4 linked regions of the Robertmurraya sp. FSL R5-0851 genome follow. The protein of the gene in region 4 interacts with the protein of the main gene of each other region in a pairwise test. Links are inferred from orthologs where the notes say so. Each region holds a gene or a part of one and is shown on either strand. Other genes may lie near its edges.

Evidence for each region.
Region 1: the proteins of MKX65_RS14875 (region 4) and MKX65_RS01335 interact in binary tests that used the Bacillus subtilis proteins (3 or more experiments, as listed by UniProt). The link is inferred for Robertmurraya sp. FSL R5-0851 from one-to-one orthologs.
Region 2: the proteins of MKX65_RS14875 (region 4) and pknB interact in binary tests that used the Bacillus subtilis proteins (3 or more experiments, as listed by UniProt). The link is inferred for Robertmurraya sp. FSL R5-0851 from one-to-one orthologs.
Region 3: the proteins of MKX65_RS14875 (region 4) and hprK interact in binary tests that used the Bacillus subtilis proteins (3 or more experiments, as listed by UniProt). The link is inferred for Robertmurraya sp. FSL R5-0851 from one-to-one orthologs.

The regions. Positions count from the first base shown.
Region 1 is NZ_JBBOOE010000001.1:245,740-249,251, forward strand. Bases 152-3,119 are described here. They hold MKX65_RS01335 (anti-sigma regulatory factor), read left to right. Parts: upstream 152-1,418; coding sequence 1,419-1,820; downstream 1,821-3,119. Other genes in these bases: MKX65_RS01325 (RsbT co-antagonist protein RsbRA), read left to right, coding at 228-1,061; MKX65_RS01330 (STAS domain-containing protein), read left to right, coding at 1,058-1,414; MKX65_RS01340 (SpoIIE family protein phosphatase), read left to right, coding at 1,833-2,843; MKX65_RS01345 (anti-sigma factor antagonist), read left to right, coding at 2,901-3,119. Outside these bases: more of MKX65_RS01345, read left to right, coding at 3,120-3,230; anti-sigma B factor RsbW, read left to right, coding at 3,227-3,512. UniProt on the Bacillus subtilis protein: Provides the crucial link between the upstream module (communication of environmental stress) and the downstream module (integration of the environmental signals with signals of energy stress) that compose the signal transduction pathway controlling the sigma-B factor.
Region 2 is NZ_JBBOOE010000001.1:1,533,215-1,541,919, forward strand. The notes cover bases 5,457-8,455. They hold pknB (Stk1 family PASTA domain-containing Ser/Thr kinase), read left to right. Parts: upstream 5,457-5,973; coding sequence 5,974-7,938; downstream 7,939-8,455. Other genes in these bases: MKX65_RS07995 (Stp1/IreP family PP2C-type Ser/Thr phosphatase), read left to right, coding at 5,457-5,980; rsgA (ribosome small subunit-dependent GTPase A), read left to right, coding at 7,987-8,455. In the rest of the region: priA (primosomal protein N'), read left to right, coding at 1-1,280; def (peptide deformylase), read left to right, coding at 1,347-1,832; fmt (methionyl-tRNA formyltransferase), read left to right, coding at 1,829-2,779; 16S rRNA (cytosine(967)-C(5))-methyltransferase RsmB, read left to right, coding at 2,776-4,122; 23S rRNA (adenine(2503)-C(2))-methyltransferase RlmN, read left to right, coding at 4,127-5,212; more of MKX65_RS07995, read left to right, coding at 5,219-5,456; more of rsgA, read left to right, coding at 8,456-8,705. UniProt on the Bacillus subtilis protein: Protein kinase that is responsible for triggering spore germination in response to muropeptides, signaling bacteria to exit dormancy.
Region 3 is NZ_JBBOOE010000001.1:4,144,146-4,152,844, reverse strand. What follows is about bases 362-3,354. They hold hprK (HPr(Ser) kinase/phosphatase), read left to right. Parts: upstream 362-1,385; coding sequence 1,386-2,324; downstream 2,325-3,354. Other genes in these bases: MKX65_RS21325 (nucleoside recognition domain-containing protein), read left to right, coding at 3,335-3,354; lgt (prolipoprotein diacylglyceryl transferase), read left to right, coding at 2,346-3,164; MKX65_RS21340 (alkaline phosphatase), read left to right, coding at 362-1,256. Outside these bases: more of MKX65_RS21340, read left to right, coding at 1-361; more of MKX65_RS21325, read left to right, coding at 3,355-4,279; pyrophosphatase PpaX, read left to right, coding at 4,269-4,919; MKX65_RS21315 (DapH/DapD/GlmU-related protein), read left to right, coding at 4,919-5,458; MKX65_RS21310 (ATP phosphoribosyltransferase regulatory subunit), read left to right, coding at 5,683-6,861; hisG (ATP phosphoribosyltransferase), read left to right, coding at 6,864-7,502; hisD (histidinol dehydrogenase), read left to right, coding at 7,509-8,699. UniProt on the Bacillus subtilis protein: Catalyzes the ATP- as well as the pyrophosphate-dependent phosphorylation of 'Ser-45' in HPr, a phosphocarrier protein of the phosphoenolpyruvate-dependent sugar phosphotransferase system (PTS).
Region 4 is NZ_JBBOOE010000001.1:2,889,029-2,897,537, reverse strand. What follows is about bases 1,902-4,704. They hold MKX65_RS14875 (serine/threonine protein kinase), read left to right. Parts: upstream 1,902-2,796; coding sequence 2,797-3,612; downstream 3,613-4,704. Other genes in these bases: MKX65_RS14865 (YodL domain-containing protein), read left to right, coding at 4,494-4,704; MKX65_RS14870 (sporulation protein), read left to right, coding at 3,599-4,369. In the rest of the region: MKX65_RS14900 (YozE family protein), read left to right, coding at 1-4; MKX65_RS14895 (hypothetical protein), read left to right, coding at 128-823; MKX65_RS14890 (hypothetical protein), read right to left, coding at 824-988; MKX65_RS14885 (YozD family protein), read left to right, coding at 1,159-1,332; more of MKX65_RS14865, read left to right, coding at 4,705-4,802; deoD (purine-nucleoside phosphorylase), read left to right, coding at 4,910-5,611; MKX65_RS14855 (M15 family metallopeptidase), read left to right, coding at 5,739-6,608; MKX65_RS14850 (lmo1851 family serine protease), read left to right, coding at 6,689-8,173; MKX65_RS14845 (LCP family protein), read left to right, coding at 8,289-8,509.

The sequences.
Region 1 (3,512 bases), 2.6 Mb from region 4 along the record:
AGTGCTATCCTTTTTTTGTGCCTATCCAAAACGGCCTGGTTGCACTATGTTTAGCTACTCGAAAAAAGGGTATATAACAAAGTCGCAATATTGTCATAATTAGTTTAAGCTTTCGCATAAAATTGTTATCATTATGGATAGGTTCAAAATTTGGTTTTAAGCTTACGTTACAGTTTAAAGACAATCCGTTTTGAAGAAACCTAACATGTTAAAATTGGGAGGATATAATGAACAAAGCTATTGAACAGTATATTCAAACGAATCGGGAAGAGATATTAACAAAGTGGATTGAGAGCATGAAGGAAAAATCAGATGAGCGGGTTCTGAAGGTGGTTTCTGACCAAGTATTCGTAGGGACAAGCCGAGAGTTCATTGATCTAATTGTTTCTAATCTAAAAGATTCTGATGAAAAGTATAGTGAAAAGCTTGTAGAGTTTGCTGAAAAAGTAGTTAGACTTGCGTGGCCTTTAACCTTTGTTACTGACGGATTACGGGAATTTGCAAGAATTGCTTTTGAAGGAATGAATGCATCAGGTCATGTAAATGAAGAAAATCGTATGGAAATCATTTATGACTTTGATAACTGGATAAGTCCAATGACAAATGAGATTGTTAATGTATATTCCTCGACTTGGGAGCGAACAGTTTCACTTCAAAAAATTGCTCTTCAAGAATTGTCCGCTCCTTTAATTCCCGTGTTTGATGGCATTTCTGTCATGCCTCTTGTTGGGACGATAGATACGGAGAGGGCAAAACAGATTATGGAAAGCTTGTTAAATGGAGTGGTAAGAAATCGTTCAGAAGTTGTTCTTATAGATATTACGGGTGTTCCGGTTGTAGATACAATGGTCGCTCATCATATTATTCAAGCTGCCGATGCAGTTAGACTAGTTGGGGCCAAGTGTATGTTAGTAGGGATTCGTCCAGAAATAGCACAGACAATCGTCAATCTTGGGATTAATTTAAATCAAATTACAACAAAAAATACACTGAAAAAGGGCATTGAGTCTGCTCTTGAAATTATGAATAAAAAGATTATCAGCACGGGGGGAGAAAATTGAGGATACCCATTCTAAAATTACACAATTGCTTACTAGTATCAATTCAATGGGAATTGGACGATCAAACGGCCCTTCAATTTCAGGAAGATTTGCTTCATAAAATACACGAAACGAGCGCTAATGGTGTTGTAATTGATATCACTTCCATTGATTTTATTGATTCCTTCATCGCGAAGGTGCTTGGTGATGTAATTAATATGTCTAAACTTATGGGTGCTAAAGTTGTCATTACAGGTATTCAGCCAGCGGTGGCGATTACTCTTATTGAATTAGGAATTGGTTTAGATGATGTCCTAACAGCTTTGGATCTAGAAAAAGGTTTGGAGAAATTACATCAGGAATTGGGGGAATAACCAAATGGGGATCCAATCCTGCGTAAAAATCATTAATGAATGGGATATTGTTGCAGCTAGGCAGCTAGGTAGAAATGTGGCAAAAGAGCTTGGATTTGGAACGGTAGATCAGGCTAGAATCACCACTGCTATTAGTGAATTAGCTAGAAATATTTATTTATACGCTGGTCAGGGCCAAATCTGCATTGAAAAACTATATGAAAACGGCAAAGCGGGATTGAAGGTAGTAGCCATAGACAATGGACCTGGTATAAAGGATATAAGGCAAGCAATGGAGGATGGATATTCAACATCAGGTGGTTTAGGGGCTGGATTGCCAGGAGTCAAACGCTTGATGGATGGGTTTGGGATTAACTCAACACCAGGTAATGGTACAGAGATAACGGCAACTAAGTGGGTGCGTTAGGGGGAGCATTTTATGGATTTCCGAGAATTGATGGAGGCAAAATACCGGCACATACTTGAAAAATACATAAACGACCCTTCTGAACAAGTGTTGTATCAGGGCCAAAAGTTCAGTAGAAAGTCTATTGAGCATCGAATCTCCCCTGAGGAAATCATCAGTTTACATAAAACTCTTATGAATGAAATGTATCCAGAGTTACCAGAAGAAGTATCGCTCTCCTTTGATATGTTACTAGAAGTGATGTTAGGCTACGGTCTTGCTTATAGAGAGCTTCAAAGCTTGCGCCATAAGCAGCAGGAACTAAGAACGGAAATGGAGATTGCTGCAAATGTACAACAAACCTTATTAGGAACCCATGTCCCTTCTGTGCCTTGGCTGGATATAGGTGCTATTAGTGTTCCTGCCAAGCATATGAATGGAGATTATTATCACTTTGTTCAAGATGAAACAAATAATATAAGTATAGCTATTGCAGATGTCATTGGGAAAGGAATCCCGGCAGCATTGTGTATGTCCATGATCAAATATGCGATGGACAGTCAACCGGATAATCAACAAGAACCGAGTAAAGTATTAGAAAATCTAAATCGGGTCGTTGAACAAAATGTGGATCCTAGTATGTTTATTACTATGTTCTATGGTGTGTATCATCCAATCGAGCATACATTTGCCTATTCTTCCGCTGGACATGAGCCGGGCTTTCTTTACCGTGCGCAATCGGGAGAATTCACTGAAATTGAGGCAAAGGGTTTGCTGTTAGGAGTAGAGAAGCGGACGAAATATCTGCAGTATGAACAAGCCATAAATGTTGGAGACATGATTATCTTGATGTCAGATGGTGTGACAGAATGTCGCTCAGAAGAAGGGTTTGTCGAAAAAGAAACCTTAATCTCGTATATAAATAAATATATCCATTTGCCTGTACAGGAGATTGTAACCAACATATATAAAGAGCTAGAAAAGCTCCAACACTTTCAATTGCGAGATGATTTTACTTTAATAATCTTGAAAAGAAAGGTTTAAGTACTAATTTTTCAGGGTAACGAATAAGAGCAGTTGACTTGTAAAGAGGTGGGTATAATGAACATAAAGTTAGATATCACGGAATGTGATGGTCGTGTTGCTGTCAGTGTAACAGGTGAAATTGATGTTTATACGGCACCGAAGCTAAGAGAAACCCTGTTTCCTCTGTCTGAGAGAAACGGAGTGAACATGATTATTAATCTTTCTGGAGTAGAATATATGGATAGCACAGGCTTAGGGGTATTTGTGGGGACGTTTAAAAATGTGCGCTCAAGCAATGGGGAATTTCAGTTAGTTGGACTTTCTGATCGGTTAAAGAGGCTTTTTGAGATCACCGGACTAGCTGATATTATGAATATTAGCCAGATTGAGGGTGAACCAAAATGAAAGAAGTTTGTGACTACATTGAAATGAAAATCCCTGCTAAGCCAGAATACGTAGGTGTGATTCGATTAACATTATCTGCCATTGCCAGTCGGATGGGCTTTTCATTCGATGAAATTGAAGATTTGAAAATTGCTACAAGTGAAGCCATAACAAATGCTGTTCAGCATGCCTACAAAACTGGAAAACTTGGAGAGGTTGCAGTAGGTTTTGGATCATATGGCGATCGACTCGAAGTGATCGTGGCTGACAGTGGAAAGAGTTTCGATTTTCAATCGGCTCGAG
Region 2 (8,705 bases), 1.4 Mb from region 4 along the record:
CTCCCTTTGAAAACCTTGGAATTATCATCATTGATGAAGAGCACGAAACAAGTTATAAGCAAGAGGAAAATCCAAGATATCATGCGAGAGATGTGGCGATACAACGTGCCAAAAAATATGGCTGCCCGGTTGTATTAGGAAGTGCTACTCCAGCACTTGAATCATTTGCTCGTGCAAAAAAAGGTGTGTTTGAGCTTTTAAATTTGCCGAGCCGGATGAATAGTGGACCGATGCCTCATGTTGAAGTTGTGGATATGAGAGAAGAGCTTCGTGAAGGAAATCGATCCATGTTTTCAAGAGCATTAATGGAAAAATTGAAAGATAGACTCGATAAACAGGAGCAAACGGTATTGTTTTTAAACAAGCGAGGACATTCCTCCTTTGTGATGTGTAGAGACTGCGGATATGTTGTGAACTGTCCAGATTGTGATATTTCATTAACCTATCATAAATTCAGCGAGCGAATGAAGTGTCATTATTGTGGTTATGAGTCGCATGTTCCAACACAATGCCCGGAATGCCAATCAGAGTATATTCGTTATTTTGGAACAGGTACTCAGAAGATTGAAGAAGAACTAGGCAAAGTGTTGCCAGAGGCAAGAGTGATCCGGATGGATGTGGATACAACTTCAAAAAAAGGGGCGCATGAAAAGCTGTTAACTGATTTTGGTGAAGGAAAAGCAGATATTCTGTTAGGAACGCAAATGATTGCAAAAGGATTAGATTTTCCTAAGATTACGCTCGTAGGAGTTCTTTCAGCTGATACGATGCTGCATATCCCTGATTTCCGTTCATCTGAGAAAACCTTTCAGCTGCTAACACAGGTAAGTGGAAGAGCTGGAAGACATGAGCTATCAGGGGAAGTCATTGTACAAACCTATACACCAGAGCATTACAGCATTCAGTTTGCCTCTCAACAGGACTATGATCTGTATTATGAAAGGGAAATGCAAATAAGAAAGCTTCATCATTATCCACCTTTCTACTATATATCCCTGATCACAGTAAGCCATGAGAATTTGATGAAGGTAGTGTCGGTGACAGAGAAGATTACCGGATACATTCGGAATAGTCTTTCTCCAGAAGCGATTGTTCTAGGACCTGTCGCTTCACCAATTCCTCGAATCAAAAATAGATATAGGTACCAATGTTTGATAAAATACAAACGTGAGCCACAGTTAGGTCGTGCCATTAAAACGGTACTTGATCAATATCAGCATGAATCTGCAACAACCGGGTTAACCATTTCTACAGACGTGAATCCTTATATTCTCATGTAGCTGGTTATGAAGCGGGTTGTTTTCGTAGAGAATAGTGATAAATATGAAAAAATCGGAGGAAGTATTTTGACGGTAAAGAAGCTAGTTACTCATCCTGCAGAGGTACTTGAACAAGAATGTGAGAGAGTAACGGTATTTGATAAAAAACTAGAAAAGCTACTAAACGATATGTACGATACGATGATTGAATTCGATGGGGTAGGTCTTGCAGCCCCTCAAATTGGCATAGCAAGACAGATTGCCATCGTTGATATAGACGATGAATCAGGCACGATTGAACTAATTAACCCTGAAATATTAGAAGTGTCCGGCGAACAAACAGGCCCGGAAGGTTGTCTTAGTTTTCCAGGGGTTTACGGAGAAGTAACCAGACCATATTTTGTAAAAGTGAAAGCCCGAAACCGAAAAGGAAAAGCATTTGTGATCGAAGCAGAAGACTTTTTAGCACGTGCGATTCTTCATGAAATCGATCATCTTCATGGCATCCTATTTACATCAAAAGTGACAAGATATTTGACTGAAGAAGAGTTAGAGGGAGTCGAAAGCGAATGACAAAAATAGTGTTTATGGGTACTCCTGATTTTTCTGTTCCCATATTAAGAAGTGTGATAGAAGCTGGATATGAAGTGATCGGTGTTGTGACACAACCGGATCGCCCAGTTGGAAGAAAAAGAGTACTCACTCCACCTCCTGTGAAAGTGGAAGCGGAAAAACATGGTATTCCTGTTCTTCAACCTGAAAAGATTCGTGTAAGAGAGGACTTGGATCAAGTATTGAGCTTAAAGCCTGACTTAGTCGTAACGGCGGCGTTCGGTCAAATTTTACCGAAGGAACTCTTAGAAGTGCCACCACTCGGATGCATAAATGTTCATGCTTCTCTGTTACCAGAATTACGTGGTGGGGCTCCCATTCACTACTCCATCATACAAGGAAAAGAGAAAACGGGAATTACGATCATGTATATGGCTGAAAAGCTGGATGCAGGGGATATTTTGACGCAAGTAGAAGTTGAAATTGCAGAAATAGATACGGTTGGTTCTTTGCATGATAAGCTAAGTGAGGCAGGTTCTAAGTTATTGTTAGACACATTGCCAAGACTGATTAAGGGAGAATTAGATCCAATTCCCCAAAATGAAAAAGAAGCAACATTTGCTTATAATATAAAGCGCGAGGAAGAGAAAATTGTTTGGTCTAAACCAGGCGAAGATATTTACAACCATATTAGGGGTATGAACCCATGGCCAGTCGCTTACACTCATCTTTCTGACTCAGTGATGAAACTTTGGTGGGCGACGAAAGTTAAGGCAGTGAAAAAGGCAGTTCCAGGAGAAATAATTGCAATTGAGGAAGATGGATTTGTCGTTGCTACTGGAAATGATACAGCGATTAAAGTGACTGAGCTCCAGCCTTCTGGTAAAAAGAAAATGACAGCTGATCAATTTTTACGAGGGGCAGGTTCGTTTTTAAAGGTTGGAGATCGTATAGGAGTTAACGAATGACAGAAAAATCAAATGTTCGAGAAAGTGTTGTAACCATTCTAGAGCAAATCGAAAAAAATCAATCATATAGCAATCTACTTTTAAACAATGTGATTAAAAAGAATCAAATTGCCACGAAGGACATTGGATTGTTAACGGAATTAACCTACGGAACATTACAAAGAAAAATGACTCTTGATTATTACTTAGAGCCTTTTATTAAAAACCCTAAAAAGCTTGAAAACTGGGTGAAGCAGCTACTGCGAATGACGTTATATCAAATGCTTTATTTAGATAAAATTCCTGACCGTGCAGCCATTCATGAGGCCGTGGAAATTGCTAAAAAGAGAGGTCATAAAGGGATATCTGGGATGGTTAATGGAGTTCTTCGCTCTATACAACGTGAAGGCATAAGAGATATGAATGACATTAAGGATGAAGTCGAGCGTTTGTCCATAGAAACGAGTCATCCTACTTGGCTTGTTAGAAGATGGACCGAGCAATTTGGGTATAATAAAGCAAAAGAGATGTGTGAGATCAATTTAACTGCACCCATGCAAACCGCACGAATCAATACAAATAAAATCGACAGAGAAGCTTGCATCAAAAGGCTTTCAGAAGAAGGCTATCAAGTTGAGGAAAGTGTGGTTGTTCCTGAAGCAATTAAATGCTTAAAAGGAAATCTTGCCCATTCGGAAAGTTTTAAAGAAGGCTTGATTACGATCCAGGATGAAAGCTCTATGCTTGTAGCATATGCATTAGGTATCGAACAAAATGAAACGATTTTAGATGCGTGCGCAGCTCCTGGTGGAAAGTCGACTCATATCGCTGAAAAGCTAGAAGAAACAGGACAAGTTATTTCATTAGATCTTCACGAGCATAAAGTGAAGTTGATTAATGAAAATGCTGCCCGACTTGGACTGAAAAATATCGAAACGAAAGCTATGGATAGCCGTAGGGTACAAGAGGCGTTTGAAGGTAGCACGTTCGATCGGATTTTGCTTGATGCCCCGTGCTCTGGTCTTGGTGTAATGAGAAGAAAGCCAGATATGAAATACACAAAAAAAGAAGAAGATTTAGATCGTCTTCAGAGCATTCAGTTGCAGCTATTAGATTCTGTTACTCCACTGTTAAAGCCAGGTGGAACGTTGGTGTACAGTACATGTACAATCGACCGCTCTGAAAATGAAGAGGTAGTAACAGCGTTTTTACAGAAGCATACGGACTTTGAAGGTGACCCGTCGGTTATTGAGAGAATGCCTAAGGCGATTCAGCCGCTTATGTCGGACTTTCAGCTACAGATTTTCCCTCAAGATTTTGGTTCAGATGGATTTTATATTGCAAGTTTAAGGAAGAAGGTGTAAAGAAATGGAACAGACAACTATTGAAAAAGAACAAACATCCGTGCAAAAGCCATCCATTTACTCTATAGAATTACACGATTTAAAAGCATGGTTAGTTGAACATAATGAAAAGGCATTTCGTGCCGAGCAAATCTTTGATTGGTTATACAAAAAGAGAGTGACAAGTTTTGAAGACATGTCTAATCTTTCAAAAACTTTACGTGAAACGTTAGAAAAGCATTATTCACTAACTACATTAAATACACTTATTCAACAACAATCATCAGACGGGACGATTAAGTTTTTATTTGAATTACATGATGGTTACTCCATTGAAACAGTTTTGATGAGACATGAATATGGGAATTCGGTGTGTGTAACTACACAGGTTGGCTGTCGAATTGGATGTACGTTCTGTGCATCAACTTTAGGTGGACTGAAAAGAAATCTAGAGGCAGGGGAAATCGTCGCTCAAGTAGTAAAGGTACAGCAAGCCTTAGATGAAACAGATGAAAGAGTAAGCTCTGTCGTTATTATGGGAATAGGCGAACCTTTTGATAACTACGATGATATGCTTTCATTTTTGAAGATTATCAATCATGATAAGGGACTGAATATTGGAGCTAGACATATTACGGTATCAACAAGTGGAATTATCCCGAAGATTTATCAGTTTGCCGATGAAAATATGCAAATTAACTTTGCCATTTCACTTCATGCACCAAATACAGAGATTCGCAGTCGTTTAATGCCTATTAACCGTGCGTATAAGCTCCCTGATTTAATGGATGCGGTACGATATTATATTGAGAAGACAGGAAGACGAGTAAGCTTTGAATACGGGTTATTTGGTGGAGTAAATGATCAGGTAGAACATGCGGAAGAACTAGCGAAGCTTATTAAGGGTGTCAAATGTCATGTGAACTTAATTCCGGTAAACTATGTGCCAGAAAGAGATTACGTTCGTACACCTAAAGATCAAATTTTTGCATTTGAAAAAACGTTAAAAAATCACGGAGTAAACGTAACGATTCGAAGAGAGCATGGTCATGATATTGATGCAGCATGTGGACAGCTTCGTGCAAAGGAACGAAAAGAAGAGACGAGGTGACAATAGGTGAAAGCGGTATTTAAAACAGACCGAGGTCGGATTCGCCAGCATAATGAGGACAGTGGGGGAATCTTTATCAACCGGGATGGGCAGCATCTATGTGTGGTTGCAGATGGAATGGGTGGACATCGAGCAGGCGATGTCGCCAGTTCCATGGCGATCAAGCATTTAGAAGAGATGTGGAAGGATTCAAGTGGAATCGAAACGGCCTCTCATGCAGAGGATTGGTTAAGAAACAGTATTCCACTTATCAATCAAGTAGTATTCCAGCATTCACAGCAACACGCCGAGTGTGAAGGGATGGGAACAACAGTTGTTGCTGCCATTGTTACTCCATTATTTTCGACTGTGCTGAATATTGGAGATAGTCGTTGTTATATTTTAAATGATACAGGTTTTCAGCAGTTAACAGAAGATCATACACTTGTGAATGAGCTTGTTCGAACGGGGCAAATTTCAAGGGAGGATGCCGAACATCATCCACGTAAAAATGTCATTTTACGTGCACTTGGAACGGAGCCAGATATAAAAATGGATATTCGCACCATCATGTTTGAAGAAGGAGATGTTCTCCTTTTATGCTCAGATGGTTTATCTAATAAAGTATCAACCGATGAAATGGATAGTATATTAAAAAATGAAGAAAAATTAGAGGAAAAGGCAACCACTCTCATCAACCTTGCAAACGAGCATGGTGGTGAGGACAATATTACCTTAGTCATTTTACAATTTGACGTTGGCGATGATTGGGGTGGGGATACATGCTAATTGGGAAGCGTTTAAGCGGCCGCTACAAAGTGCTTGAGATGATAGGTGGCGGCGGAATGGCCAATGTTTATCTTGCTCATGATATGATCTTAGATCGAGACGTGGCTGTTAAGGTACTAAGACTTGATTTTTCAAATGACGAGGAATTTATTCGACGTTTTCACCGAGAAGCACAATCAGCAACTAGCTTGGCCCATCCGAACATTGTTAGTATATACGATGTTGGTGAAGAAGATTCTATCTATTATATTGTTATGGAGTATGTGGAGGGCCAAACTCTCAAACAATACATACAACAGCAGCTATCGTTACACGTAGCTGATGCCATTAATATTATGAAGCAGTTAACCTCCGCTATTTCTCATGCTCATCAAAATCATATTGTTCACAGAGATATTAAACCACATAATATATTAATTGATCGCGAAGGAAATGTGAAAATTACGGATTTTGGCATTGCTATGGCAATGAGTGCAACCAGTATAACGCAAACCAATTCAGTGCTTGGCTCCGTCCATTATTTATCTCCAGAACAAGCAAGAGGTGGAATGGCAAACCGTAAATCGGATATCTATTCTCTTGGAATTGTCATGTTTGAGTTGTTAACAGGAAGGCTTCCATTTTCAGGTGAATCAGCCGTTTCAATTGCTTTGAAACATTTACAATCGGAAACACCTTCATTAAGAAGATGGAATCCAAAAATTCCACAAAGTGTGGAAAATATTGTATTGAAGGCGACGGCAAAGGATCCTTTTCATCGATATGATAGTGTAGAAGATATGGAGATGGATTTAGTAACCGCACTTGATCCTGATCGAATCGATGAGCCGAAGTTTGCTCTTCCGATCGATGATGATGCTACCAAGGCAATTCCAGTCATTACCGCGGATCAATACCAAACATTTGATGAGACACTTGTACATAGTAAAGAGCATCCTGTTCTTCAACACACTACTGACAAAGACGGAGATAAAAAGAAGAAAAAGAAGAGAAAATGGCCTATTGTACTCGTATCTATCTTTCTCATATTGGTTATCCTTGCCGTATTAACTGTAACGGTTTTACCAAAATTATTAGGACCAAAAGATGTGCTTGTTCCTGATGTATCTGGTAAAGAGTTAGATGAAGCTATGGAAGTCCTTCAGGAGCAAGGGTTAAAAATTGGTGAAACAATTGAAGTTACAGATGAAGAGGTAGAGGAAGGCCTCATCATAAAAACAAACCCTAAGGAAGGGAAAACGGTAAAAGAAGGGCAGGAAGTGGACCTTTATTTAAGTATTGGTAAAGAGAAATGGACATTGCTAGATTATACCGGACGTCAATATGATGATGTAATTGATTTATTAGAAGCAAGGGGCTTTAAAGACATTACAAAAACAGAAGTTTACGATGATTCAGCCCCTGTGGGACAAATCATCTCTCAGAATCCATCTAGCGGGGAAGAAATTATTCCTGCAGAAACGGAACTGGAATTTACCGTTAGTAAGGGGCCGCAGCTAATAAAGCTCAAGGATCTTTCAGATTATAATGAAAAAGGAATTCAAGAGTACGCACATTCCTCTGGATTAAATATTCAGATCGCAAGTGACGGCGAATATAGCGATACGGTGGCTGAAGGATTAGTTGTCTCCCAAAATCCTTCTGCAGGTACAGATTTACGAAAAGGGTCTACAGTAACCGTAGTCCTTTCTAAAGGAAAAGAAGCGATTCCGAAAACCGTACAAAAGGAAATTACCATTCCTTATGAACCTTTAGTGGAAGGGACTCCGCAAGTTGTCCAAATTTATATAGAGGATATGGATCACAATATATCAGAACCGGTACAAACCTTTGAAATTACACAAACTGAGACTCGGACTATACAGTTAATTATTGCTCCTAATCAACAGGGCGCATACAGAGTGCAAAGGGATGGTGATGTTATCGATGAACAACCGGTACCATACCCGACAAATTAAAATAGGTTTAGGAACTAATCGTTCACATTCTGTTAAAGGAGTGTATGTATGCCAGAAGGCAAAATTATAAAAGCACTTAGTGGGTTCTATTATGTTCTCACAGATGATAATCAAGTGATTCAGTGCAGAGGAAGAGGGGTATTTCGCTTAAATAAAGTGACCCCTCTTGTAGGCGATGAAGTCGTTTTCCAAGCAGAAAATGAAACTGAGGGCTATATTTTAGAAGTAAAGGATCGAAAAAATGAACTGGTAAGACCCCCGATATCTAATGTCGATCAAGCGATATTAGTATTTTCGGCTGTTGAGCCTGATTTTAGCACCGCGTTGCTCGACCGCTTTTTAGTTTTAGTTGAATTTAACCGTATCAAGCCAATTATTTGTATTACAAAGATGGATTTAACTAGTTCCGATGAAAAAGCAATGATGGAAACATACCGTAATCAATATACGAACGCGGGCTATGAAGTGATTTTAACCTCATCAGAAACCGAGGGTGGGTTAGAGCAGCTGCTTCCTCATTTAAAAGGAGTTATATCCGTATTCGCCGGTCAGTCTGGGGTTGGAAAATCTTCGCTATTAAATGCAATCAGACCAGATTTAGAACTTAAGACAAACGATATATCCTCACATCTCGGTCGAGGAAAACATACAACAAGACATGTTGAATTAATAAAAATTGGGGAAGGGTTAGTTGCAGATACTCCTGGTTTCAGTTCACTGGAATTCACGGATATTGAGGTGGAGGACTTAAACTATTGCTTCCCTGA
Region 3 (8,699 bases), 1.3 Mb from region 4 along the record:
ATCCAAAGCATGCACTCATGCCGGTAGCCAATGTTCTAGAAGGAGCGAAGCAAGTAGGGAAAGCGACTGGTATAATTGCTACCTCTGAAATTCAACACGCCACACCTGCCGGATTTTCCACACATGTTCCGAGCCGGAAGCAAAAAGAAGATATTGCTGAGCAACAGGTGTATCAAGAAATTGATGTTGTACTTGGTGGGGGAGCCGTTCATTTAACAAATCGTAAAGACCAGGAAGATCTACAAAAGATCATTAAAGAAAAAGGCTATCAATGGGTCAACACGAGAAGTGAATTGCAAAAGGCGAACGGGCCAAAAATCTGGGGAAGCTTTGCCGAGCAGTCGCTTGCATACGATATAGACCGTCCAGCAACAAAGCCTTCCGAGCCAACTCTTGCTGAGATGACAAACAAAGCGATTCAAACTCTTTTAAAAGACGAAGATGGATTTTTCCTGTTTGTGGAAGGAAGCAAGATTGACTGGGCTGCACACAATAATGATATTGTAGGTATGATTAGCGATGTATTAGCCTTCGACGAGGCGGTAAAGGAAGCAGTTAGGTTTGCTGAAAGAGATGGAAACACGCTGGTGATTGCCGTGACTGATCATGGAAATAGTGGAATCTCGATAGGGAACCGGCAAACATCTAGATCGTATGCGCATACTCCTGTTGAAAGCATTATTCAGCCATTGAAAAAAGCCCAGCGGACGATCGAGGGTGCACTACAGGACCTTAAGCCTGATCGATCCAATATCAAACAAGTGGCAAAGCAGTATGGGCTGGATCATTTATCAAACAATGAAGTAAGAATGCTGATCAACTCCAATCATGTTGGAGCCGATCTATCTGCTATGTTAGCAGAAAAAGCCCAACTTGGTTTTACAACATATGGTCATACGGGAGAAGATGTATTTCTGTACGCGTACGGTCCGTCTCATCCGACAGGCTTCCTAGAGAATACGGAGTTACCTGAAAAAATGGCAGAGTTCATGGGGTTTAACTTAGAAAAGTTGAGTCAATCGTTGTTCATAAATGCAAAGGATGCATTTGAGAAGCAAGGCTACATCACAAAAATTGATCACTCGAAAAAATATAATCCTGTATTTGTAGCTACTAAAAGAGACATCTCCATTGAAATCCCTGCGAATAAAAATATCATTACGGTAAATGGAAAGCAGTATCCTCTAAGGGGGATCTCGATATTCAATGGAAGGGATTTCTTTGTGAGTGAACAAGTAAAAGAGTTTACCCCTTAATTTCTAGCCCTTCTCAATTTGAGGAGGGTCATTTTTTTGACAAAATACGCGGATCAAATTTGGTTCTTTATAAAAAGATGGTAAAATAGATAGGAATTGTCTCTTTACATACAGAGGAGGAACACGACCATGGCGAAAGTTCGCACGAAAGATATTATTGAAAAATTTGACCTTGAGTTAATTAGTGGAGAAGAAGGAATAAATCGCCCGATCACGATGAGCGATATCTCTAGACCGGGTATTGAGATAGCAGGGTTTTTCGATTATTATCCAGCTGAGCGGATCCAACTTCTTGGGAAAACAGAGCTAACCTTTGCGGAAAAATTGTCGCCAACGGAGCGTGCCATTCGTATGGAAAAGCTTTGTACGGATGTAACTCCCGGAATCATTGTAACTAGGGAGCTTGAGGTACCTGAAGAACTGATCGAAGCCTGTGAACGTGAGGCTGTGCCGCTTATGCGTTCTAGACAGAAGACGACACGTTTTTCTGGACGATTGACGAATTTTTTAGAAAGTAAGCTTGCACCTACAACGGCTGTTCATGGGGTTCTCATTGATATTTATGGAGTAGGAGTTCTAATCACGGGGAAAAGTGGCGTCGGGAAAAGTGAAACGGCTCTTGAACTCGTCAAACGTGGACATCGATTGGTTGCAGATGATTGCGTAGAAATTCGTCAGGAAGATGAAGATACGCTTATTGGTAACTCTCCAGAATTGATTGAGCATTTACTTGAAATTCGCGGATTAGGAATCATTAACGTGATGACACTGTTTGGAGCAGGAGCGGTTCGTAGTCATAAACGTATTACATTAGTTATTAACTTAGAATTATGGGATCAAAATAAGCAGTACGACCGCCTAGGGTTGGACGAAGAAAAAATGCGAATCATTGACACAGATTTAACAAAATTAACGGTTCCTGTTCGACCTGGTCGGAACTTAGCCGTTATTATTGAAGTAGCAGCGATGAACTTCCGTCTAAAGCGAATGGGAGTGAACGCAGCGGAGCAGTTTACGAATCGTCTGGCTGATGTGATTGAAGAAGGCGAGCATGACGAAGAACATTAATCCTAAGGAGGATGAGCTGTAATGGAATCAACTATTCAACCGATTGACCCAGTTGCGTTGTCACTCGGTCCAATCCAGATCCATTGGTACGGTGTGATCATTGGGGTGGGAATTGCACTTGCATTGTTTTTAGCGATGCGAGAAGGTGAAAGAAGGGGGCTACATAAAGATATTTTCCCAGATTTGATGCTTTGGGCGATCCCTATTGCCATCATTTCAGCTCGTATTTATTATGTGGCATTTGAATGGGATTATTACTCGCAAAATCCAGGTGATATTATCAAGATTTGGAACGGTGGTATTGCGATTCATGGCGCACTCATCGGTTCGGTTATTACTGCGATTGTGTTTTCAAGGAAGAGAAATATTTCGTTTTGGAAGCTTGCGGATATTGCTGCCCCAAGTATTATCATTGGGCAAGCCATTGGTCGTTGGGGGAATTTTATCAACCAAGAGGCACATGGGGGCGAGGTAACGAGAAGCTTTTTAGATGGCTTATTCTTACCAGAGTTTATCATTAACCAAATGTATATTGATGGCACCTATTATCATCCAACCTTCTTATATGAATCAATCTGGAATCTTTTAGGTTTTATTTTATTAATGTCACTAAGAAGAGTGAATTTACGACAAGGTGAGATTTTCCTTTCCTATGTGATTTGGTATTCCATCGGTCGTTTCTTCGTGGAAGGAATGCGTACGGACAGCTTGATGTTAACAGAATCTTTACGTATTGCCCAAACGATTTCGATTGCCTTAATTGTTATAGCCGTTGCATTATTCGTTTATCGAAGAGTAAAAGGATACGCGAAGGTCCGGTATTTGGACCAGAGTGTGTAAAACAAAGAGAGAAAAGGGTGCCATTTCTCCTTAAGGAGAAACTTTACCCAATATGAAATAAGTGAGAGGGACAGTTTCGCCTTTCGCCACCTGGTGTTGCTACGCAACAAAGGCTGGCTTCAGGGGAAACTGCCCTCATCCTAATACAAATAAGGGAGCACGGAGAGAAGATGCTACAATCTACGAAAGCAGGGTTTTTCGTCGGTTTGAAGACCGTTTGGGCATTGGGGAAAATAATATTTCCGGTTGCCCTTATCGTTGCTTTGCTGCAGCACACCCCTGTTCTGCCATGGGTGATACAGTTAATTACTCCTTTGATGGGGATTTTTGGACTTTCTGGTGACGCAGCAATTCCTCTCGTACTAGGAAACTTTCTCAACCTGTACGCGGCCATCGGCGCCATGCTTACGATTGATTTATCGGTAAAAGAAGTGTTTATTATCGCAGTTATGCTTTCTTTTTCACATAATATGCTCGTGGAATCGAGCGTCGCCATAAAGGTAGGCGTGAAGCTTTGGATTGCTCTTACCGTTAGAATTGGATTGGCCATTTTTTCAGGAATTGTGATAAACCTTGTGTGGCAAGGTGGAAGTGAACGTGCGCAATACGGGCTGGTGGCAGCGAAAGAAGAAAGTGTGAGTGGAGTCATTCCTGTTCTTCTCGATGCTTTGCAAACAGCCGCACTTGGAATTGTTCAGTTAGCTATGATTGTCATGCCGTTAATGATTGTGATTCAAATTTTAAAGGACTTAAAATGGCTTCAGGTGTTTTCTCGATGGATGGCACCAGTGACAAGAGCATTAGGAATGAAGGAAAATACATCAACCACTCTTGCGGCAGGATTGATCTTTGGCCTTGCGTATGGAGCGGGCGTCATGATTCAGGCTGTAAAAGAGGATGGAGTGAGCAAAAAGGACGTAACGATTGCATTCATTTTCCTCGCAGCCTGCCACGCCGTTGTGGAAGATACCCTCATCTTTTTACCATTAGGAATACCTGTCCTTCCTTTACTACTCATCCGTTTAGTATTGGCGATCGTATTGACCGCCATCGTGGTGAAGGTATGGAAGCGAGTGGAGTTCTCAAAACGAAAGGAAACAGTCTATGACCACTAAAACAACAACCATCTTATTTGATTTAGACGGAACATTAATTGATACAAACGAACTGATTATTCAATCCTTTCTACACACCTTACAGCACTATTATCCTGACCAATACAAGCGTGAGGATGTGATCCCGTTTATGGGACCAACGCTCGTAGAAACATTTGGTGGAATGAATCCGGATAATGTCGAGGAAATGATAAAGACTTATCGATCCTTTAACATTAGTAATCACGATTCGCTTGTAAAAGAGTTCGAGGGTGTAAAAGAAACGGTTATTGCCTTGAAGGACAAAGGTTATAAGATTGGAATCGTGACGTCGAAAATGTCTGACGTTGTGATGAAAGGGTTGAAGCTAACCGAGCTAGATCCTTATTTTGAAATTGTCGTGGCACTTGATCATGTGGAAAAAGCAAAGCCAGACCCAGGTCCGGTACGTATGGCATTAGAAAAACTGCATTCTACTCCAGAGGAAGCGATCATGGTTGGAGATAACCATCATGATATTTTAGGAGGGAGAAATGCGGGAGTAAGAACGGCTGCAGTGGCCTGGTCGATTAAAGGTCGTGACTATTTAGCCAAATATAATCCAGATTATATGCTTGAAAACATGACTGATTTACTGGCGATTTTAGAGGCAGAAGGATAATGAGAAGGACAACTCGCTACCCAGTTGAAGGAGCGAACTCTCTCTGGCATGTATACAAAACCGTCCCTTTTGTAAAAGTCGTCAAAAACTTCATTGTAATCCAACTCGCACGATATACACCATTTTTAGGAATGAAAAACTGGTTGTATCGAACATTTCTAAAAATGAATATTGGTGACCAAACCTCGTTTGCTCTTATGGTTATGCTTGACATTATGTTTCCAGAAAAAATCAGCGTGGGCAAAAATACGGTCATCGGTTATAACACCACGATCCTTGCACACGAATACTTAATCAAAGAGTATCGGTTAGGAGAAGTGCAAATCGGGAGCGAAGTAATGATCGGAGCAAATACCACGATTTTACCTGGCATCACGATTGGAGACGGAGCCATTGTATCAGCGGGAACGCTCGTCCATAAGGATGTTCCAGCAGGAGCGTTCGTTGGTGGCAACCCCATGCGAGTGATTTACACAAAAGAAGAGCTCACAGCAAGATGGGAAGAGGATCCGATTTACGGAAAAGAAAAGCTTCATTAACAGTAGTTAGTGAGGCTTTTTTTATATCATTGTCGATTGGTGTACATAATCGAGCCTTTATTGCGCTAGCAATAACAGCGAAGAGAATGGACGCCAATCGACTTTGTTACCAATTTTTCAGTTGACGACTTCCTTGAGAAAGGAGTAAACTACATATAACTTCAATTTGCTAACATATTAGCGAACTAAAGGATTCGGAACATTTTGATATAGAGGTGATTGTCTTGAGTCGTTTGTTTATGTTCGAAAAACCACTTGGAATGAGGGATACTCTTCCAGGATTATACGAAACGAAAAGCATTGCTAGAGATGCGATCAAATCTGAAATGAAACGTTGGGGCTTCCAGTTTATTGAAACGCCCGCACTTGAATATTATGAAACGGTCGGAACAGCTTCGGCTATTCTTGACCAGCAGCTGTTTAAATTATTAGATTCACAAGGTCATACACTTGTGCTGAGACCGGATATGACTGCCCCAATCGCGCGTGTGGCAGCATCTAAGCTGTTAAAGGAAGACTTGCCACTGCGTTTGGCCTACTCGGCGAATGTTTACAGAGCACAGCAAAGAGAAGGGGGCAGACCAGCAGAGTTTGAGCAAATCGGTGTGGAGTGTATTGGCGACCATACGATTAGCGCAGACGGAGAGGTCATCGCTCTATTAATCTCGTCATTACGTGAGGTTGGACTACCTAAGTTCCAAATTTCCGTTGGTCATATCGGCTTTGTTCAGACATTGTTCCAGCAAATTCTAGGAACGGAAGAGCGGGCCCAAGCATTAACGAAATATTTATATGAAAAAAATTATGTAGGATACCGTGAGCATGTAAAAAACCTTGCGTTATCTTCCATTGATAAGCAAAGATTATTGGATTTCCTAAAGCTTCGCGGAGGCGAGGAGGTTCTAAGCTTTGCGAATGATATTATTGAAAACGAAAGTGGTCGTGAAGCCCTTTCTCAGCTTCAGCAATTGTGGGAGATTGTCGTAGCCTTTGGTGAGGAAGATAAGCTGAAGTTTGACCTAACACTTATTAGTCATATGAGCTACTACACAGGAATCGTGTTTGAAGTGTATTCTCACGCGGTAGGTACACCAATTGGAAATGGCGGCAGATATGATCTTCTTTTAGAAAAGTTCGGGAAGGCAACGGGAGCGACCGGGTTTGCACTATACTTAGACCGCTTAATTGAAGCGCTTGGTGGAGTATCAGAAGAAACACCGATGACATGTATTTTATTCAGTGATGAACGACGACAAGAAGCGTACACGGTGGCAAAAGAAAGACGCGCCATCGGAGAAAAAGTCGTGTTACAAGATATCAATGGTGTGAAAAATATTGATGCATGTACGAATCAATATACAGATATCGTCTTTTTAATCGGAAAAGCAGGCAGGGGGTCTTAACAGTGAAGGAAATGCTAACAATTGCAATGCCGAAGGGGCGAATTTTTGACGAAGCAGTCGAGCTTCTCCGTCAAGCGGGCTTCAATCTTCCACCAGAGTTTGAAGACTCTCGCAAGCTCATTATCGATGTGGAACAAGAGCAATTTCGCTTTATTTTAGCGAAGCCGATGGACGTCCCTACTTATGTAGAACACGGCGTGGCTGATTTAGGAATTGCAGGGAAAGATGTTATGCTTGAAGAAGAGCGTGATGTGTATGAACTATTAGATTTGAAAATTAGTGCCTGCTACTTGGCGGTTGCAGGTTTGCCAAATACAAAAATGAACGATGTGGCTCCAAAGGTGGCTAGCAAGTATCCGAATGTGGCTGCTGCCTACTTCCGTGAACAAGGAGAACAGGTGGAGATCATCAAGCTGAATGGTTCGATCGAACTGGCACCGATCATCGGATTATCTGATCGCATCGTAGATATCGTGTCTACAGGAAAAACACTAGTTGAAAATGGACTAGTAGAATATGAGCGCATTGCCGATATTACCTCTCGTCTGATCGTAAATCCGGTCAGCTACCGAACAAAGGATGAGCGAATTAGTGAGATCGTTGATAAGTTAACAGACGTGATTCACGGAGTAAGGAGCTAAAATAGGATGAGAATTCTAAAGGTGAGTGAGGCAGTTAGCATTAAGCGTTCGGTGGATGCAGGAACCGAGGAGCAACGCCAAACGGTAAAGGCAATTATTGAAGATGTACGAAAAAATGGAGATACGGCTCTATTTTCCTATACAGAAAAATTTGATCGTGCCACGTTAACATCGATGCAGGTTTCTGAAGAAGAAATTCGTGAAGCATACGAGGAAACAGGTGCGGAGTATGTGGCGATTATTAAGGAAGCAGCTGAAAATATTCGCTCGTTTCACGAAAAGCAGGTTCGCAATTCATGGCTCACGACTGAAGCGAACGGAACGATTCTTGGTCAAAAGGTCACTCCACTTGATTCTGTTGGGGTGTATGTGCCAGGTGGAACTGCGGCGTACCCATCGTCTGTTCTTATGAATGTGATGCCAGCAAAAGTGGCTGGGGTTGAACGCATCGTCATGGTGTCTCCTCCAGGTGCTAATGGAAAGTTACCGGCAGCCGTCGTTGTTGCGGCTCAAGAAGCTGGTGTGAAGGAGATTTTTAAGGTAGGGGGAGCACAAGCAGTTGCCGCTCTTGCTTATGGAACAGAAGCGATTCAGCCTGTTGATAAAATCGTCGGACCAGGTAACATCTATGTGGCCCTAGCCAAGCGTGAAGTTTTCGGTGACGTGGCCATTGATATGATTGCAGGTCCTAGTGAAATTGCTGTTTTAGCAGATAACACAGCTCGAGCAAGCGAAGTGGCTGCAGATCTACTTTCTCAGGCTGAGCATGATGAAAGAGCATGTTGTGTGCTTGTTACCACATCGCAAGAGTTAGCGGAACAGGTTTCTAAAGAGGTTGTTCGTCAGCTCGAAACACTTCCTCGTAAAGCCATTGCCGAACAATCGATCGCTGAATATGGAGCGATTTATGTGGCGGACACATTAGAAGAAGCGATTGCGACGATTAACACATTGGCGCCAGAGCATTTAGAAGTAATGACGGCTAATCCAATGGAGCTTTTAGGGCAAATCAAACATGCGGGTGCCATTTTTATCGGTCGATACAGTTCCGAACCAGTCGGAGACTATTTCGCAGGCCCCAACCATGTGCTGCCAACTAACGGAACCGCCCGTTTCTCAAGCCCATTAAACGTAGACGATTTCCAAAAGAAATCAAGCATTATCTCTTACAGTGAAAAAGCCTTACAACAAAACGTC
Region 4 (8,509 bases):
CTAGGTCATACACACATTAGAATAAAAACGGTTGACAACGTCTCTTCTATGAAGAGACGTTTTTTTATTGTTTGCATATACTATTGTAATCAGTAACTACGACAAACATTTGAGGTGAACCATTGACATGAGTGACAGAAAAAAACCAAAGTATAAAATCGGTGATACTGTCGTGGTCACCATGTATGGTACGGTGGGCAAAGTAACTAATCTAAAGTGGCTTGATGGTATGTATGTATATGAAATAAATAAGAGTGAAGGATTATACATGGAATCAAGTCTCCAAATGCTTTCCGATTATGAAGGTGATCCGATCGAAAGAGAAGAGATTGATATAGAATACAAGTTTTTTATTGGTGATCTTGTCCAAGTGAAAGGTTATGGGGCGGATTTGTTTAAGGTGGTTGGTTTTCGAACAGAAATCTGGCGTTATAAGGAGGATGCATGGGAGGACGTGATTTATGAGCTCTCACGTATCAGTGATGGGGAATGGCTAGAAGTGAATGAAGATGAGTTAACGCTGATTGCCGATGCCGATAGCGCAGATACATTTATTCAAAAGCTTGGACTTCTATATTCACTAGATAAGAAGAAAAAAACTCTTAAACTACCTGAACCGAAAAATGTCTATAGAAAAGCAGAAAGAGAAATTCTAAATGAAAAAAAACAATCAGGTGAAATGATTGATGCCTTATTAGACTTGTATAATGACTATCGTATCCTATATGAAATGTTTCATGATGAAGAATATGTAAAAGTCATGAAGCTAGTATTAAAAAAACTTCAGCAGTTAAAAACGAACGATGGAAAAAGCAATGTGTAATTAATTTAAATAAGAGAATATGAAATAAATAAAAAGCGGAATTCCTGTCCAAATCGCTCCTTGAAAAAAGAAAGATGTCATCTTCTCAAATGAATTCATTAGTGAGCTTTCTTCACTATTTATATCCTCGCTAAATGATTGAAACAGCTTTGAAAAGGTTGTCATACGAACTCCTCCTAAAATCTTTGTTTGTATTTCATCTTTATGCTTGTCCAACTAAAAACATTCCAAACATATGAAAAGAAAAAATTTGAACAAAGGTGCTGTATTTTTAAGGGAATTAGCATGAAAAGGCTTTATGCATCATACATTTTGAACAAAAGGGGGGCGAGTCAATGAAGGAGATTGAGGTATTCATCGACACAGATGAAATAGCAGAGTTTTTCTTTCAAGAGCTGATGAAAAGGGGCTATGTACCCTCAGAAGGCGAAGTGGAAGAACTCGCTGATATTACTTTCGAATACTTAATCGAAAAATGCATTATAGATGAAGAAATCGAAGATGAATAGCTTATGAAAATCATTGTATAACCCCAATAGAAAGGACGAAGCGTTCAATTAGCTTCGTCCTTTCATTATGATTCAGTAATATGGTCGAGGGCAGTATACAAAAGATAATGACTGAAAGCTACTGCTGTTAAATCATAGTTAGTCACCTCTGGAAGTTCATTGAAAAACGATAAAACATCCATGTCTTTTTGTTGAAACCAGTCAACTTTATTTGTATATTGATGCGTCACATCTTCCCAAACACTTTCAAGGGCTGGACTAAGCAGTTTTTCATTGGCGTTCTCCAGTTTCGTAAAAAGAAAATCCCAGTAGTCGCTTCTAGAACCCGTATGCGGTTGATTGTGAGAAAATTTAATTGTTTCTGATATATATCGTTCTTCGAATAAAATTTGATAAAGCTCCTTCCCTAGTTCAACCCGCTTTTTCACATGTTCAAATTCATTAACCGTCTTTCCACTCAGACGATACCGGTATTTCTTTGAAAGTTTGTATGGAATAAAGATCGTAGTAAATCCAAGATTTTCTGGTAATTTATAGGGGAGCTCTTGAAGTAGAGAGGTTGAATGGTATATTCCTTTGATTACTCGTTCTTCTAACATATATTGCTCATTAATAATCATGGCTACAGTTATTCCCTTTGAATTCTTTTTTACATAAAATTCGTTCCAAAAAGGTTGCATAAATGATGATACATGAAACGCAGATAGCAGATGGAAGAGCGGTTTTCCTATGCTCTTGCTATATTCATAAAGAAGCAATTGTGGAAAGGCATCTTGAAAAATGAATGCATTTTATCGTTCAAGGAATAAAAAGTAGCGATTTATTTGAGGTTCAGACAAAAAGTCTTTTAAATAAGAGCTCTTTAAGTCGGTCATGTAATATCCCCCATTACGGGACACGATATGCGCCAGGAAGGACCAATGAACCTCTTGATTTCTGATGAAGAACTCATAATAGGCTTGGGTTCTCGTGATGTTATTTCTGTTATATGCATGAGTTTTATTTGTAATTTGAGCGACTATGTTTTTTTCTTTTTGATTTGCATAAAGAATTGGAGAAGGGGAAAACATGTTTAATTGTTCGCTAAACATAGATTTTTCCTTTAAACTATATATCTCTTTGGAAGCGTCCATTGGGAAATCTTTTCTTGAAGAAGACCCAAAAAAGGAATAGAAGAAAAATTCATTTTTTGCCACCTTTCTATGAAACCTTCCATCTGAAATAACGTATATATTTATATCAACCATTAGGAGGACTGAATGATGTTAAAAAAAATCCTGAAGTCAATATTGGGAAGTTCTCATCACCGAAAGTATAGTTCAAGTGATTATTACAAGCGTCGGAATATGCATAAACATAGCCATTACGGTCATGCACACTACAAAAGAAAACATAAAAGTAGCTTTTTTAGCTCGAAAAGCTTTTTTAGCAGTTAGTATCATATATGAAAAAAGGTTGTAAAACATGATGATTTTTAAGCCTATTGTCTTGGCCTTCTCTTCACTAATGGATAAGGAATTAGCTGTGGGAGAGAAAATCAATGAGCGATATATAATAGAAAAGTTTTTAGGTATGGGCAGCTATGGCCATAGTTATCTTGTTTATGATTCCCACTTAGAAAAAAAGGTTGTTTTAAAGCTAGTTCGATTTCATAAAAGAATCACTAAAAAGGGAATACGAATACATCAGTATGAAATTGAGATCCTTAAAAGCTTACAGCATTCTTCCTTTCCTACCGTTTTTGATGAAGGAATGTGGGGAAGGATTCCTTTTTTTACAATGGAGTTTATACACGGGAAAACATTTGAGCAGCTTATCTTTACCGAAGGACAGAGGTTTACTGAAGAAGAGTCTTTGTTATATGGATTAAAGCTTCTAGAACGAATAGAGTACCTTCATCAAAGAGGGATTGTCCATAGAGATTTAAGAATTCCAAATCTAATGCTTGAGGGAGAGGACTTAAAAGTAATTGATTTTGGATTGGCGAAATGGTTATCACATACTGACAATAAAAAGAGGGATTTAAAAAGCGAGATATCTCCTCAGGCTGATTACTTTCAGCTAGGCCACTTTCTCCTGTTTTTACTATATTCGAATTATGAAACAACTGGTAGTGAAAAGGAACGACCATGGGACGAAGAGTTATCATTATCAACAGAGACCAATCAATTAATCAAAAGATTACTTCAAGTTGAAAAGCCTTTTGAAACGATAAATGAACTCAAAGCTTGTTTTTTATTTGCAGTGAATAAAGGGAGGAATAAACATGTCACTTTTTAATAAAGTATTTGCAAGTATCGGGATTGGATCGGCAACGGTAGATACGAAGCTTGAAAAAGATGTCTTCGTTCCAGGTGAGGAAATAAGAGGAATTGTACAGATAAAGGGTGGAAAGATTGAACAGCTAATAGACGATATTTATCTGAATCTACATACCAACTATTTAAAAGAGTCAGATGATAAAAAGCATATTGTCAAAGGCGATATTGAAAGATTCCGCTTAATTCAAGCAGTTACAATTGGTGCAAACGAGACAAAAGAAATTCCATTTGTTATTAGGGTGCCGTTTGATACTCCGATCAGCATTGGACGAACAAAAGTATGGGTAGAAACGGGATTAGACATTAAAAATGCTGTTGACCCTACAGACAAAGATTATATTAAGGTAGTCCCTAATCAGTTAATGAAAGGTGTATTAGATACAGTTGCTGAACTAGGTTTTCGATTGAGAGAGGCAGATTGTGAAGAGCTTCCATACCGCAAAAGAAGACGATTACCCTTTGCACAGGAATTTGAATTCGCTGCAGTTTCGGGATCCTTTAGAGGCAAACTAGATGAGCTTGAAGTGATATTTTTTCCGCAATCAGATGAGCAAATGGATCTTGCTTTGCAAATTGACCGGAAAGCAAGAGGATTAGGTGGATTTTTAGCAGAAGCTCTTGAAATGGATGAAACAAATATTAGTGTTAGTATCCATAGTAGAGACCTTCCAACTTTAAAATCAAAGCTGGAGTCCCTTATTAGACAATATTCTTAACTTTATTACCACACTTTTTTTGTCAAAGAGGTATCTCGACAAAAAAAGTGTTTTTTTGATGAAGGATTCGACAGTGCCAAAGTCTAATCAAAAAGGGTGTGGATAAAAAAAGGGGGGCTTGAGGTTGTTAAAGGAACGGAGCAGGCTATTAAAAAAAACGTATGAAGTAATGATCTTTCAAACACCCAAATTCAGGCAGACTAAAGGGTATAAACAAGTATATCGTATGAATGTAACGGGCGGTTCACATCTGCAAGTTTTAGAAGAAGTATTTCGTATATTTAATGTAAAAGACAGCATTCCAAATGATTATCAAGGTCGATATATGGGAACAGGTGATATTATTTATATTGACGAGGGGAGACAGGGTACTAGTTACTACCAACTTCAGCCAGGAGGTTGGAAAAAAATAAGTCGAATTCATGTACTTTAACAAGGCTGTGGAGACATCCTCCGCAGTTTTTTATTTTTAGAGTAAATATGGTATAGTTTTATTTGGTGAATATTATATCTGTAAACTAAAACGGGAGTGAAAACCAGATGAGTGTACATATCGGCGCAAAAGATAACGAAATAGCGGAAACAGTTCTTCTTCCAGGAGATCCTTTACGAGCAAAATATATCGCAGAAACCTTTTTAGAAGGTGCTACTTGTTATAATGAAGTTAGAGGAATGTTAGGATTTACAGGAACATATAAAGGGAAACGAGTATCTGTACAAGGAACAGGTATGGGTGTTCCATCAATCTCTATTTACATAAACGAATTAATGAATAGTTATAATGTTCAAAACCTCATTCGAGTGGGTACATGTGGGGCAATTCAAAAGGATGTTAAAGTAAGAGACGTAATCTTAGCAATGAGTGCTTCAACAGATTCCCAAATGAATCGACTAACTTTTGGTGGCGTAGACTATGCTCCTACTGCGAACTTTGATTTATTAAAGCGTGCATACGATGTAGGTGTTGAGAAAGGTTTGAACTTAAAGGTTGGAAACGTTTTTACTGCGGACATGTTCTATAACGATAATAGCGAACTTGAAAAATGGGCGAAATACCAAATTTTAGCGATTGAAATGGAAACAGCTGCTCTATATACATTAGCTTCCAAATTTGATCGTAATGCTTTATCTGTTCTAACGGTAAGCGATCATATTCTTACTGGGGAAGAAACGACAGCGGAAGAAAGACAAACCACTTTTAATGACATGATTGTTGTTGCATTGGATGCAGCCATTCAATAAATAATGAAGCAGCTTCTAAAATTAGAAGCTGCTTTTTCTATTCTCTTTTATTCAAAAAGGATGCTGCATTTTTTTATTGATGATAAAATAGAAATATTGTATTAGAAAATGAAGATAGGTGGAAATAATGCGTAAATATTTATTATCGATTGCAGGGATTACCCTCTTATTGTCCGGGTGCGATTTTAGTAAAATCCCATACTTAAATAACAATCAGAAGGAAGAAACAACACAGACGGACGAACAGAAGGATAACGAACCTATCGTTGACCAGGAAAATAACGGTCAAAATGATTCAACTGAAGGTGCTGCAGGAGATTCTACTCAAGATCAGGATAGTCTACCTGAAGGACCAACTCTAGAGGCCATTTTTTTTAACGATGTGAAAGAAGTTGATGGAAAACAAGTGATTCAAAACCCACTGAATGTACTTGCTCTTGTAAATAAAATGTTTGCTTTGCCAGAGAGTTATAATCCTACTGATCTTGTGAAGCCGAATGTTTCATTTTCCTTCGGAGATCAAACAATAGAAAAAAGCTTAATGAGGCAAGAGGCGGCAGTTGCACTAGAGAATATGTTTGCCGAAGCCAAAACAAGTGGAATCGAACTATATGCTGTATCTGGATATCGGTCATACGAAAGACAACGAATAATATTTGATGCAGAAGTAAAGAAGAGTGGAGAAGAAAAGGCAATGCAAGTGGTTGCCGTACCCGGAAATAGTGAGCACCAAAGTGGACTTGCTATGGATATATCAGCAAAAAGTGCAAATTTAAGTTTAACTGAGAGTTTCGGTGAGACAAATGAAGGGAAATGGTTGGCAGCAAATGCACATAAGTACGGGTTTATTCTGCGATATCCAAAGGGAAAAGAAACCATTACAGGATATCAATACGAGCCTTGGCATTTTCGGTATGTAGGTGTCGACGCTGCACAAACCATCTTCGAAAAAAATATTACGCTTGAAGAGTACTTTGATATCGTTGAAAAAATATAATAAACAACTTTAATATAGTAAAATCTTTGTTAAAACAAATGCAAAGATGTTATTCTAAACAGTAAGAACAAGCCTATGGAATGAAAGTGGTGAAGCATTTGGAAAATGAACAACGACCTGAAGAACAACAATCAGGTTCTGGTAAATCAGCCTATATACAAATAAAGAAATTTCATTTCGTTATGTTGTTGTTTTTAGTGGTATTTTTAGCAGCTGGTATTACTACATTTGCTCTTGCATTTGGGGATGAAAAGGTAGTAACCGCTGGCACGGAGAGAAAAGAATTTGAGAAGCTATACAATGCTTTTGATACAATCCAAGATAATTACTTTAAAGAAGTCGATGAAAAAAAATTAGTAAATGGGGCAATTGATGGAATGCTCCAATCACTAGATGATCCTTATTCTGACTATATGAATGAAGAAGAAGCTTCAAGCTTCCATGAGAGTATATCTTCTTCATTTGAAGGGATAGGGGCTGAAATTCAGGAGAAGGATGGCTATATTATCATCGTGTCTCCTTTAAAGGGATCACCTGCTGAAAAGGCTGGTTTAAAGCCGAACGATAAAGTAGTATCTGTAGATGGAAAAAACATTCAAGGAATGGGATCCACAGAGGCAGTATTACTCATTCGTGGAGAAAAAGGGACAACTGTTAAGCTAGTCGTACAACGCCCTGGTGTGTCAGAACCTCTAAACTTTTCAATTGTAAGAGATACAATTCCGATTGAAACAGTCTATGGTGAGATGGTAACTGATACGATTGCGAAAGTTCAAATTACGACTTTTTCCGAGAATACCTCAACGGAGTTAATTACGATCTTAAATGATCTGCAATCTAAAGGAATGAAAGGTCTAATTCTAGATTTAAGGCAAAATCCAGGGGGGCTTTTAAACCAAGCGGTTGCTATTTCGAGCTTGTTTGTCCCAGAAGGAAAAGTGCTGTTTAAGGTTGAGGACCGGGATGGGAATATTGAAGAGGTTAAATCAGAGCAAAAGGAAAACCCAGATATCCCATTAGTTGTGATTATTGATAAAGGAAGTGCTTCCGCTTCGGAAATACTGGCAGGAGCGGTGAGTGAATCAGCAGATGTCCCATTGGTTGGAGAGAAATCCTTTGGTAAAGGGACGGTACAAAGAGCTCAAGATTTTTCTGATGGTTCGAATATGAAGTATACGACAGAAAAATGGTTAACCCCAGAAGGAAATTGGATTCATGAAAAAGGAATTGTTCCTGATTTTGAAGTAGCAATGCCAGAATACGCAAATATAGCTTATGTAGATCCAGAGCAGGAGTTAAAACTTTCGGTTGCTTCCACTCAGGTAAAGGCTGCCCAGCAAATGTTAAAGGCTCTTGGTATTGACTCAGGTCGAGAAGATGGATACTTTGATGAAGCCACTCAAAAAGCTGTTATTGAATTCCAGAAACAGCAAAATATTGAACAAACGGGTATTCTAAAAGGGGAGTCAACCATTTTATTAATGGAGAAATTAAGAGATCTTATTAAAGAAAATGACCCACAGCTTCAAAAAGCAGTAGAACTTCTTCAACAAGAAGTAAAGTAATTAGTTAGAGCTTTCCCATTATTCGGGAGAGCTTTTTTTATGTAAAAATGGACAAAACGACAAACACTAATCTCTAAGTTGATAAGAGAATTTAGTTCCAGACGAGGTGAAAACAATGAAACATATGATGGCCGTGTTCCTGGTTATTTTATTAGCAGGCTGTGGTTATTACTCCTCGAAAGAGAACGGTGAGAATAATCAACCCAAAATTTATAATAAAACTGTTGAAAAAACAAGTGAAGAGATCCCAGTGGAACGTTTCCGTCCATTTCAATCATATAAAAAGGACATTAATGTCTTATTACTAGGAGTTGATAGTAGAGGGGGAGCATCCTC